One region of the Streptomyces sp. R-07 genome, then DNA from elsewhere that is predicted to be linked to it. Evidence: riboswitches for the same ligand, from Rfam matches in the RefSeq annotation. Region 1 holds a riboswitch; the other holds the start of a gene.
The links. Region 1 has a riboswitch for cobalamin ahead of ACN9M0_RS24485 (ribonucleoside-diphosphate reductase subunit alpha). Riboswitches for the same ligand answer to the same signal wherever they lie in the genome.
Positions count from the first base shown of each region.

Region 2: another riboswitch for cobalamin. It lies ahead of ACN9M0_RS29145 (ABC transporter substrate-binding protein); the one in region 1 lies ahead of ACN9M0_RS24485 (ribonucleoside-diphosphate reductase subunit alpha).

Region 1 is NZ_CP183978.1:5,316,189-5,321,016, reverse strand. It holds gene mctP (monocarboxylate uptake permease MctP) at 1-444, shown strand, start outside; gene ACN9M0_RS24490 (GNAT family N-acetyltransferase) at 519-1,019, shown strand; cobalamin riboswitch at 1,075-1,197, shown strand; gene ACN9M0_RS24485 (ribonucleoside-diphosphate reductase subunit alpha) at 1,329-3,683, shown strand; gene ACN9M0_RS24480 (ribonucleotide-diphosphate reductase subunit beta) at 3,683-4,696, shown strand; gene def (peptide deformylase) at 4,754-4,828, opposite strand, start outside.
Region 2 is NZ_CP183978.1:6,350,886-6,355,713, reverse strand. It holds gene ACN9M0_RS29160 (ArsR/SmtB family transcription factor) at 1-318, opposite strand, end outside; gene ACN9M0_RS29155 (ABC transporter ATP-binding protein) at 297-1,112, opposite strand; gene ACN9M0_RS29150 (FecCD family ABC transporter permease) at 1,109-2,182, opposite strand; gene ACN9M0_RS29145 (ABC transporter substrate-binding protein) at 2,194-3,270, opposite strand; cobalamin riboswitch at 3,337-3,543, opposite strand; gene ACN9M0_RS29140 (cold-shock protein) at 3,579-3,785, opposite strand; gene ACN9M0_RS29135 (TetR family transcriptional regulator) at 4,007-4,603, opposite strand; gene ACN9M0_RS29130 (alkane 1-monooxygenase) at 4,719-4,828, shown strand, end outside.

The DNA of each region.
Region 1 (4,828 bases):
GTGAAGGTCGGCGCGCTCGTCTTCGTCCTGACCATGGACAAGACGGTCGCGATCAACTTCCAGCTGCTCGGCGGCATCTGGATCCTGCAGACCTTCCCGTCGCTCGTCGGCGGTCTCTTCACCCGCTGGTTCCACCGCTGGGCGCTGCTCGCCGGCTGGGCCGTCGGCATGGTCTACGGCACGCTCGCCGCGTACGGCGTCGCCAGCCCGACCCAGAAGCACTTCGGCGGCTCCTCCGCCGAGATCCCGGGCATCGGCGAGATCGGCTACATCGGTCTCACCTCCTTCGTGCTCAACGTCGTCGTCACGGTCGTCCTGACCTTCGTCCTCAAGGCCGTCAAGGCCCCCGAGGGCGTCGACGAGACCTCCCCGGAGGACTACACGGCGGACGCGGGCGACGCCGGGGTCAAGGACCTCCCGACGGTCGGCGCCGCGGTGCACTGACCCACGGACGCGCACCAGAGGGGCCCGGAGAAACTCCGGGCCCCTTCGCGTGCGGCGGAGGCAGACTGGGGCGCATGGACTTCACGATCAGGGCGGTACGGCCCGAGGAGTACGAGGAGCTCGGCGACCTGACCGGGCTGACCTATCTGAACGACGGGCTGCTGCTGCACGGCGAGGACGACTTCTATCTGGACGTGCTCCGCGACACGGCCCGGCGGGCGCGCGAGAGCGAGGTGCTCGTCGCCGTCGACGCGGAGGGCGGGATCATCGGCGGGGTGACCTTCGCCCCCGGCGGCACCACCTGGGCGGACATCGGCGTCACCGGCGAGGCCGAGTTCCGGATGCTCGTGGTGGCACCCGGGGCCCGCGGCAGGGGCGTCGGGGAGGCGCTCGTACGCGCGTGCGTGGACCGGGCGAGGGCCCTGCCGGAGTGCGCGCGGCTCGTGCTCTCCACGGACTCGAAGATGGTCTCGGCGCACCGGATCTACGAGCGGATGGGCTTCGTCCGCACCCCGGACCGGGACTGGCAGCCGATCCCCGACCACTCTCTGCTGACGTACGCCCTGGAGCTGTGACTGCCGGGACCGACACAACATGTGGGGGGTGCCACGAGCGGCGCCCCCCACATGTATGCTCATGCTCGCTGTCGACGCAGGGGAATCCGGCGCGAATCCGGAACTGTCCCGCAACGGTGTGCTTCGTGCGGTTTCGTACGGGGTGAGTCCGAGGACCTGCCGGCAGCGCGCCCGGTCCGTCCGGTCCGGGTGCCACAGACGTCCGGGCCTCGCGGAGTTGGGTCGGTGGACGCGGTGCCGCCGTGCGTACGGCCGCCCCGTTCCCGCCTCCCCGCCCTGGCCCCGAGCCGAGCGAGGGAGAGCCCCCACGTGACCATCGCGCCCGCCGATCCGGCCGCAGCGATCGAGACCGACGGACCCGGGACCGTACTCCTGCGGACCCTGACCGATCTCACCGCCGACCTCCCGGACACCGACCCCGGCAAGGTCGCCGCCGCCGCGCTGCGCGGCCGCAGCGCCACGTCGGACGAGGCGGAGCTGCGCGAGCTGGCCACGGAGGCGGCCGCCGGTCTGATCGCCGACGACCCGGCGTACTCCCGGCTCGCCGCCCGGCTCCTCACGATCACCATCGCCGACGAGGCGGCCGGCCAGGGCGCCGTCTGCTTCTCGGCCTCCGTCGCCGTCGGTCACCGCGAGGGCCTGATCGCCGACCGCACCGCCGAGTTCGTCGCGCTGCACGCGGAGCGGCTCGACGCGACGATCGACGCGGCCGGCGACGACCGCTTCGGCTACTTCGGTCTGCGCACCCTCTACTCGCGCTACCTGCTGCGCCACCCGATCACCCGCAAGGTCGTCGAGACCCCGCAGCACTTCATGCTGCGCGTCGCCTCCGGCCTGGCCGAGGACGACTCGGTGCGCGCGCTCGACGAGGTGGCCGCGCTGTACGGCCTGATGAGCCGTCTGGACTACCTGCCGTCCTCCCCCACGCTCTTCAACTCCGGCACCCGCCACCCGCAGATGTCCTCCTGCTACCTCCTGGACTCCCCGCAGGACGAGCTGGACTCCATCTACGACCGCTACCACCAGGTCGCGCGCCTCTCGAAGCACGCGGGCGGCATCGGCCTCTCCTACTCCCGCATCCGCGCCCGCGGTTCGCTGATCCGCGGCACCAACGGGCACTCCAACGGCATCGTGCCGTTCCTGAAGACCCTCGACGCCTCCGTCGCCGCCGTGAACCAGGGCGGCCGCCGCAAGGGCGCCGCCGCGGTCTACCTGGAGACCTGGCACGCGGACATCGAGGAGTTCCTGGAGCTCCGCGACAACACGGGCGAGGACCAGCGCCGTACGCACAACCTGAACCTGGCGCACTGGATCCCGGACGAGTTCATGCGCCGGGTCAACGCCGACGCCGAGTGGTCGCTGTTCTCCCCGGCGGACGTGCCCGAGCTCGTCGACCTGTACGGCGAGGAGTTCGACGCCGCCTACCGCAAGGCCGAGGCGGCGGGCCTGGCCCGCAAGACGATGCCGGCCCGCGACCTGTACGGCCGGATGATGCGGACCCTCGCGCAGACCGGCAACGGCTGGATGACCTTCAAGGACGCGTCCAACCGGACCGCGAACCAGACGGCCGAGCCCGGCACGGTCGTCCACTCCTCGAACCTGTGCACCGAGATCATCGAGGTCACGAACGACGGTGAGACCGCGGTCTGCAACCTGGGCTCGGTCAACCTGGGCGCCTTCGTGTCGGGTTCGGACATCGACTGGGAGCGCCTGGACGAGACCGTCCGCACGGCCGTCACCTTCCTCGACCGGGTCGTCGACATCAACTTCTACCCGACCGAGCAGGCCGGGCGTTCCAACGCCCGCTGGCGCCCGGTCGGCCTGGGCGCGATGGGCCTCCAGGACGTCTTCTTCCAGCTGAAGCTGCCGTTCGACTCCCCCGAGGCGCGCGCGCTGTCCACCCGGATCGCCGAGCGGATCATGCTGGCGGCGTACGAGGCGTCCGCCGACCTCGCCGAGCGCAGCGGCCCGCTCCCCGCCTGGGACAAGACCCGCACCGCGCGGGGCGTGCTGCACCCCGACCACTACGACGTGGAGCTCAACTGGCCGGAGCGCTGGGCCGCGCTGCGCGAGCGCATCGCCGCCGTCGGCATGCGCAACAGCCTCCTCCTCGCCATCGCGCCGACCGCGACGATCGCCTCGATCGCGGGCGTCTACGAGTGCATCGAGCCGCAGGTCTCCAACCTGTTCAAGCGCGAGACGCTGTCCGGCGAGTTCCTCCAGGTCAACTCGTACCTCGTCGACGAGCTGAAGAAGCTCGGCGTGTGGGACGCGCAGACCCGCGAGGCGCTGCGCGACGCCAACGGCTCGGTCGCCGGCTTCACCTGGGTCCCGGCCGAGGTGCGCGAGCTGTACCGCACGGCCTGGGAGATCCCGCAGCGCGGCCTCATCGACATGGCCGCCGACCGGACCCCGTTCCTGGACCAGTCGCAGTCGCTGAACCTGTTCATGGAGACGCCGACGATCGGCAAGCTGTCGTCGATGTACGCGTACGCCTGGAAGCAGGGCCTGAAGACGACGTACTACCTGCGCTCCCGCCCGGCGACCCGGATCGCCCGCGCGGCACAGGCCGCCGCCCCGATCCCCGTCCAGCAGGCGGCCCCCGACGCGGACGCCGTCGCCTGCTCCCTGGAAAACCCCGAGTCCTGCGAGGCCTGCCAGTAATGAGTACCGAGAAGAAGAACCTCCTGGATCCGGGCTTCGAGCTCACGCTCCGTCCCATGCGCTACCCGGACTTCTACGAGCGCTACCGGGACGCCATCAAGAACACCTGGACCGTGGAGGAGGTCGACCTCCACTCGGACGTCGCCGACCTCGCCAAGCTCACCCCCGGTGAGCAGCACATGATCGGCCGGCTGGTCGCGTTCTTCGCGACGGGCGACTCGATCGTGTCGAACAACCTGGTGCTGACGCTCTACAAGCACATCAACTCCCCGGAGGCGCGGCTGTACCTGAGCCGTCAGCTCTTCGAGGAAGCGGTCCACGTCCAGTTCTATCTGACGCTGCTCGACACCTACCTGCCCGACCCGGCCGACCGCGCGGCGGCCTTCGACGCGGTCGAGGAGATCCCCTCCATCCGCGAGAAGGCGCAGTTCTGCTTCAAGTGGATGGACTCGGTCGAGAAGATCGAGAAGCTGGAGACGGCCGCCGACCGCCGCCGCTTCCTGCTGAACCTGATCTGCTTCGCGGCGTGCATCGAGGGCCTGTTCTTCTACGGCGCCTTCGCGTACGTGTACTGGTTCCGCTCCCGCGGCCTGCTGCACGGCCTGGCGACCGGCACCAACTGGGTGTTCCGGGACGAGACGATGCACATGAACTTCGCCTTCGAGGTCGTGGACACCGTCCGCAAGGAGGAGCCGGAGCTCTTCGACGACGCGCTCCAGCAGCAGGTCACGGACATGCTGAAGGAGGCCGTCGAGGCGGAGCTGCAGTTCGGCCGCGACCTGTGCGGCGACGGACTGCCGGGCATGAACACCGAGTCGATGCGCGAGTACCTCCAGTGCGTCGCCGACCAGCGCCTCCAGCGCCTCGGCTTCCCGCCGGTGTACGGCTCGGAGAACCCGTTCGCGTTCATGGAGCTCCAGGGCGTCCAGGAACTGACCAACTTCTTCGAACGCCGCCCGTCCGCCTACCAGGTGGCGGTCGAGGGCTCGGTGGACCTCGACGAGGACTTCTAAGGCCGGTACGGCGAAGGGCCCCGCACTCCTCGGAGTGCGGGGCCCTTCGTCATGGGGTCAGGCGTTGGGGACCGTCTCGTAGCGCGGGGTGCCCTCTTCCATCTGGCGCAGGGCGTCCTTGCGGTCACGCTT
Region 2 (4,828 bases), 1.0 Mb from region 1:
CGCCTCGACGACCAGGCGCTTCAGGTGCCCGTCCGGCATCGCGTACACGACCCGGCGCCCGTCCTTGCGGGTCGTGACGAGCCCGCCGAGGCGCAGCTTGGCGAGGTGCTGGCTGACGGCGGGACGCGCGGCGCCGCACGCCTCGGTCAGGGCGCTCACGTCGGCCTCGCCCCGGGTGAGCAGCCACAGCAGATGGAGCCGGGTGGGGTCGGAGAGCAGCCCGAACACCTCGGCCGCCGCCGCGAGTTCACGCGCTCCCGGGGTCCGCTCGTGCGGGCGGGCGGCGGCAGCGGGGTCTACGGACTCGGGCGTGGACATGGGCCCACCGTACCCAGGAAGCGGATGTGCGGGCGCCCCTCGGGCCCGGGTTGGGTCACGGCGCTGCGGACCCGGTAGACCTCGGCGATGAGCTCCTCGGTGAGGACCTCGTCCGGGGTGCCGCTCGCGACCACCCGGCCCCGGGCGAGGACCACGAGCCGGTCGCAGTGCATCGCCGCGAGGTTGAGGTCGTGCAGGGCGACGACGGCGGTGAGGCGGAGGTCCGCGACGAGGGCGAGGAGGTCGAGCTGGTGCTGGATGTCGAGGTGGTTGGTGGGTTCGTCGAGGAGGAGTTCGCGCGGTTCCTGGGCGAGGGCGCGGGCGATCTGCACGCGCTGGCGTTCGCCGCCGGAGAGGGTCCGCCAGGGCTGCCGGGCGCGTTCGGTGAGCCCGGTCCGTTCGAGGGCGGTGCGGACGGCGGTCTCGTCGGCCGCCGACGGCGGCGTCCAGGCCCTGCGGTGCGGGATACGGCCGAGGCGTACGACGTCGGCGACGGTCAGGTCGGTCTGGGTGTCGGCCTGCTGCTCGACCGTGGCGAGGCGCCGGGCGACCGTGCGGCGGCCGAGCCCGGCCAGCGGGTCGCCGTCGAGGGTGACGACTCCGGCGTCGGGGGCGAGGACGCCGGCGAGCAGGCTCAGGAGGGTGGACTTGCCCGAACCGTTGGGCCCGAGCAGCCCGGTGACGGTGCCGGGAGCGAGGGTGAGGCTGACCCCGTCGAGGACGAGGGTGCCGCCGGCCGTGCGCGAGACCCGCTCGGCGCGAAGCCCTGCGCCCGCGTGGGCGCTCGCGCTCATCGGCTGCTCCTGGTGCGGTACAGGACGAGGACGAAGGCCGGTACGCCGATCAGCGAGGTCACCACGCCCACCGGCACCTCCTGCGGGTCGAGGACCGTACGGGCGAGCGTGTCGGCCCAGACGAGGAACACCGCCCCGGCCAGCGCGGTGACCGGCAGGAGGCGGGCGTGCCCGGGGCCGGCGAGGGCACGGGCGGCGTGCGGCAGGACGAGGCCGACGAAGCCGATCGCGCCGGCGGCGGAGACCAGGGCGGCCGTCAGGAGGGCGGTGACGCACAGCAGGACGAGCCGGGTCCGCGCGACGGCGACGCCGAGGGCGGCGGCGGCCTCCTCCCCGAAGGCGAAGGCGTCGAGGGTCCTCGCGTGTCCGCCGCAGACCAGCAGCGCCGCCGCGAGGACGGCGAGGCACACCCACACGTCGCTCCAGCCGGCCCCGGCGAGCGAGCCGAGGAGCCAGAAGAGCACGCCCCGGGTGGTCTCCGCGTCGGCGGCGGTCATCACGACGAAGGAGGTGAGGGCGGAGAAGAGCTGCATCGCGGCGACGCCCGCGAGCACCACCCGGTCCGTCGAGCCGCCGAGCGTGTGGCTGAGCAGCAGGACGAGCGCGAAGGAGACCACCGCTCCCAGGAACGCCCCGCCGGTGACGGAGAGGACTCCTCCGCCGACGCCGAGGACGACGACCGCGACGGCGCCGGTCGAGGCGCCGGAGGAGACGCCGAGGACGAAGGGGTCGGCGAGCGGGTTGCGCAGGAGCGACTGCATCACCGCCCCGCAGACGGCGAGTCCGGCGCCGCAGACGGCGGCGAGGACGGTGCGGGGCAGCCGCAGGTCCCAGACGATCCCGTCGCGGATCGGGGAGAGTGCGGAGACGCCGCCGCCGAGGTGGGCGGCGACCACGGAGCCGACCTCGCCGACGCCGATGTCCGCCGGGCCGATGGTGATGGCGACGGCCGCCGACAGGACGAGGAGGGCGAGGCCGGCGGCCGTCCACAGCAGCGCCGTGGCACCGGCGCGTACCGGCGTGGCCGCGGACGAAGGCGTGGGCGTAGGCGGCGCGGGCGTGGGCGTCAGAGAGGTCGTGCTCACTTCGCGAGACCGTACGAGCGGAGCGCGGCCGCCACCTTCTCGACGCCCTCGACGGTGCGGAGGGTGGGGTTCATGGCCTGGCCGCTGAGCAGGACGTACCGCTTGTGCCGCACCGCCGTCATGTTCCGGGTGACGGGGTCGGACTCCAGGAACTCGATCTTCTTGGCGGCGCTCTCGGCCGACTGCGCGCGGCGGCTCAGGTCGCCGATCACGAGGACGTCGGGGTCGCGGTCGGCGACGGTCTCCCAGTTGACCTGGGGCCATTCCTCGCGCGTGTCGTCGAAGACGTTCTTCGCGCCGAGCGCGTTCGTGACGATGCCGGGGGCTCCGCAACAGCCCGCCATGTAGGGCGCCTTGGCGTCGGAGTACCAGTAGAGGACGGTGGCGTCGGTGAAGTCGGCCGCCGCCGTGGCCCTCGCCACCCGGGCCTTGAGCCCGGCGACGAGCTTCTCGCCCCGCTCGGGGACCGCGAACACCCGGGCCAGGTCGCGGATCTCGCCGTAGACCGTCTCCATGGTGAGCGGGCGGGTGCGGACGCCGTCGCCGTCGCCGCTGTTGTCCTTCCCGACGCAGTCGGTGGGCGACAGGTAGGTGGGGACGCCGAGCTGCTCGAAGCGCTCGCGGGGAGCCACGCCGCCCTTGCCGAGGGTGTACGCGAACGAGGCGGCCGCGAAGTCGGGTTCGGTGTCGAGGACCTTCTCGAAGGAGGGGTAGCGGTCGGCCAGGCGCGGCACCTTCGCGTTCTCCTTCTCCAGGCCCTTCAGGACCGGGTCCGTCCAGGTGGCGGTGCCCACCATGCGGTCGGCGAGGCCGAGGGAGAGCATGATCTCCGCCGCTCCCTGGTCGAGGGCGACGGCCCGGCGCGGGGCGCGGTCGACGCGGACCGGCCGTCCGCAGTTGTCGTCGAGGGTCACGGGGTGGCCGCGCTCCGGGGACCCGGCCGCGTCCCGCGCGGACGCGTCCTTCCCGGACGGCCGGGCGGATCCGCCGCCGCAGCCGGTCAGCGTCGCGGTGAGGAGCAGGACGCCGGCCAGGGAGAGCACGGCGGAGCGGACGGGGTGTGCGAGCGGCACGGGGACTTCCTCTGCGGCCACGGCTCATACGCGGAGCCTGTCGTACGGTGCTCCCCGGGCAGCGGCGTGCCGCCGGGGCCGCCAGCAGGTCTTCGGACTCGGGGTCAGCCGGACGGAGCGCCTTCCCGGGCCCGTCGTGCCGCCCAGTGGCCGATGCTCCGCCCGTCGCCCTCACCGCTGCGCGTCAGTTCCGGTCTTCCACCGGATTCCCTGACCCGTGCACGTACCCGTTCAGGTGCGTACAAAGGTGCGACTGGCCTCGGCACAGTACCACCGGCCGATCTTCGTGCCGGGGGCCCCGGCCGGTGTCAGAGGCGCAGCTCCTTGGCCTCGAAGCGGCCGTCGCCGAGGACCAGGACGAAGGAGACCTGCTGCCCCTCGGAGACCGTGCGGTCCGCGCCCTCGATGTCCTCGGCGCTGAAGTACACCTGCTCCTCGGAGCCCACGGGGACGACGAAGCCGTACCCGCCGAGACGGTTGAAGGACTGCACGAACCCTTTGCTTCTGCCTTCCACGGCGGCCTCCTCGTCGTCACGGCGACGCGGGCGAGGGTGTCCGGGCCGGGGCGCCCGAGTCCGCGTCTCAGGGGAGATGTACCCCGTCGGTCCGTGCTTCGCCACCGCCGTCGTGTGCGCCGTTCACCCCGACGATCTCGTACAATGTTCAACAGAGGCCCGCTGCCGGATATCCCCCGTGTCCGTCAGCGGGCCTCGTCTACCCTCCGGGCCCCCACGGATCAGGCGCGGCCGCCCGGGTACGCGATCCGCGCCGTGATCCTGGCGATGCGCCGCGCGGACTCCTCCGGCGGGGCCACGGGCTGGACGATGTGGCTGACGGTGAGCCGCACGATCGTCTCGACGGCGAGTCCGCGGGACTCCTCGTCGACGTCGGGCCAGGCCTCGATCGCGTACGCGTCGAGCATCGCCATCGCGGTGCCGAAGACCGGCTCCGGGCGGGTCGTGAGGTAGGCGAGGAGATCGTCCTCGCCGCCGCGCGCCGCGAGCAGGACGCTCTTGATGAGGGGGTTGTCCACGGCCTGCTGGAGCGTGTAGCCGACGCCCGCCACGGCCGCCGCCTCCAGCTCTCCCCGGTGGGAGTCGAGTTCGCGCTGGATGCCGACCAGGAAGCCCTCCAGCTCGCGCTGGATCAGGGCGTTGCCGATGGCCTCCTTCGAGCCGAACTCGTTGTAGAGCGTCTGGCGACTGATGCCAGCGGCCCGCGCGATGGCGGTCATGCGCAGCACGCCCCAGCCGTCGGCGGCCACGAGCCGGTAGGCGGCGTCGAGCACCTGCTCACGCAGGAGGGACCGAACACTCTCGCGAAAACGTGTCATCGTGCCCCCACTTTATCCACCGGGCACTGTCCAGAGGATTGACGCTCAAGGGGCTTTCCGTCTATCAACTGGACAGAACGCATGTGAAGTGTCCACCCTCTCCGAGGAGCCGGCCTTGGCCCTGCACAGCGACTCCCCCGAAGCCCCCGCCGCCTGGCGCGACCCCAAGCGCTGGCTCTGGCTGCTCGGCCTGCTCATCCCGGCCTTCCCCTTCCTCTCCTGGGG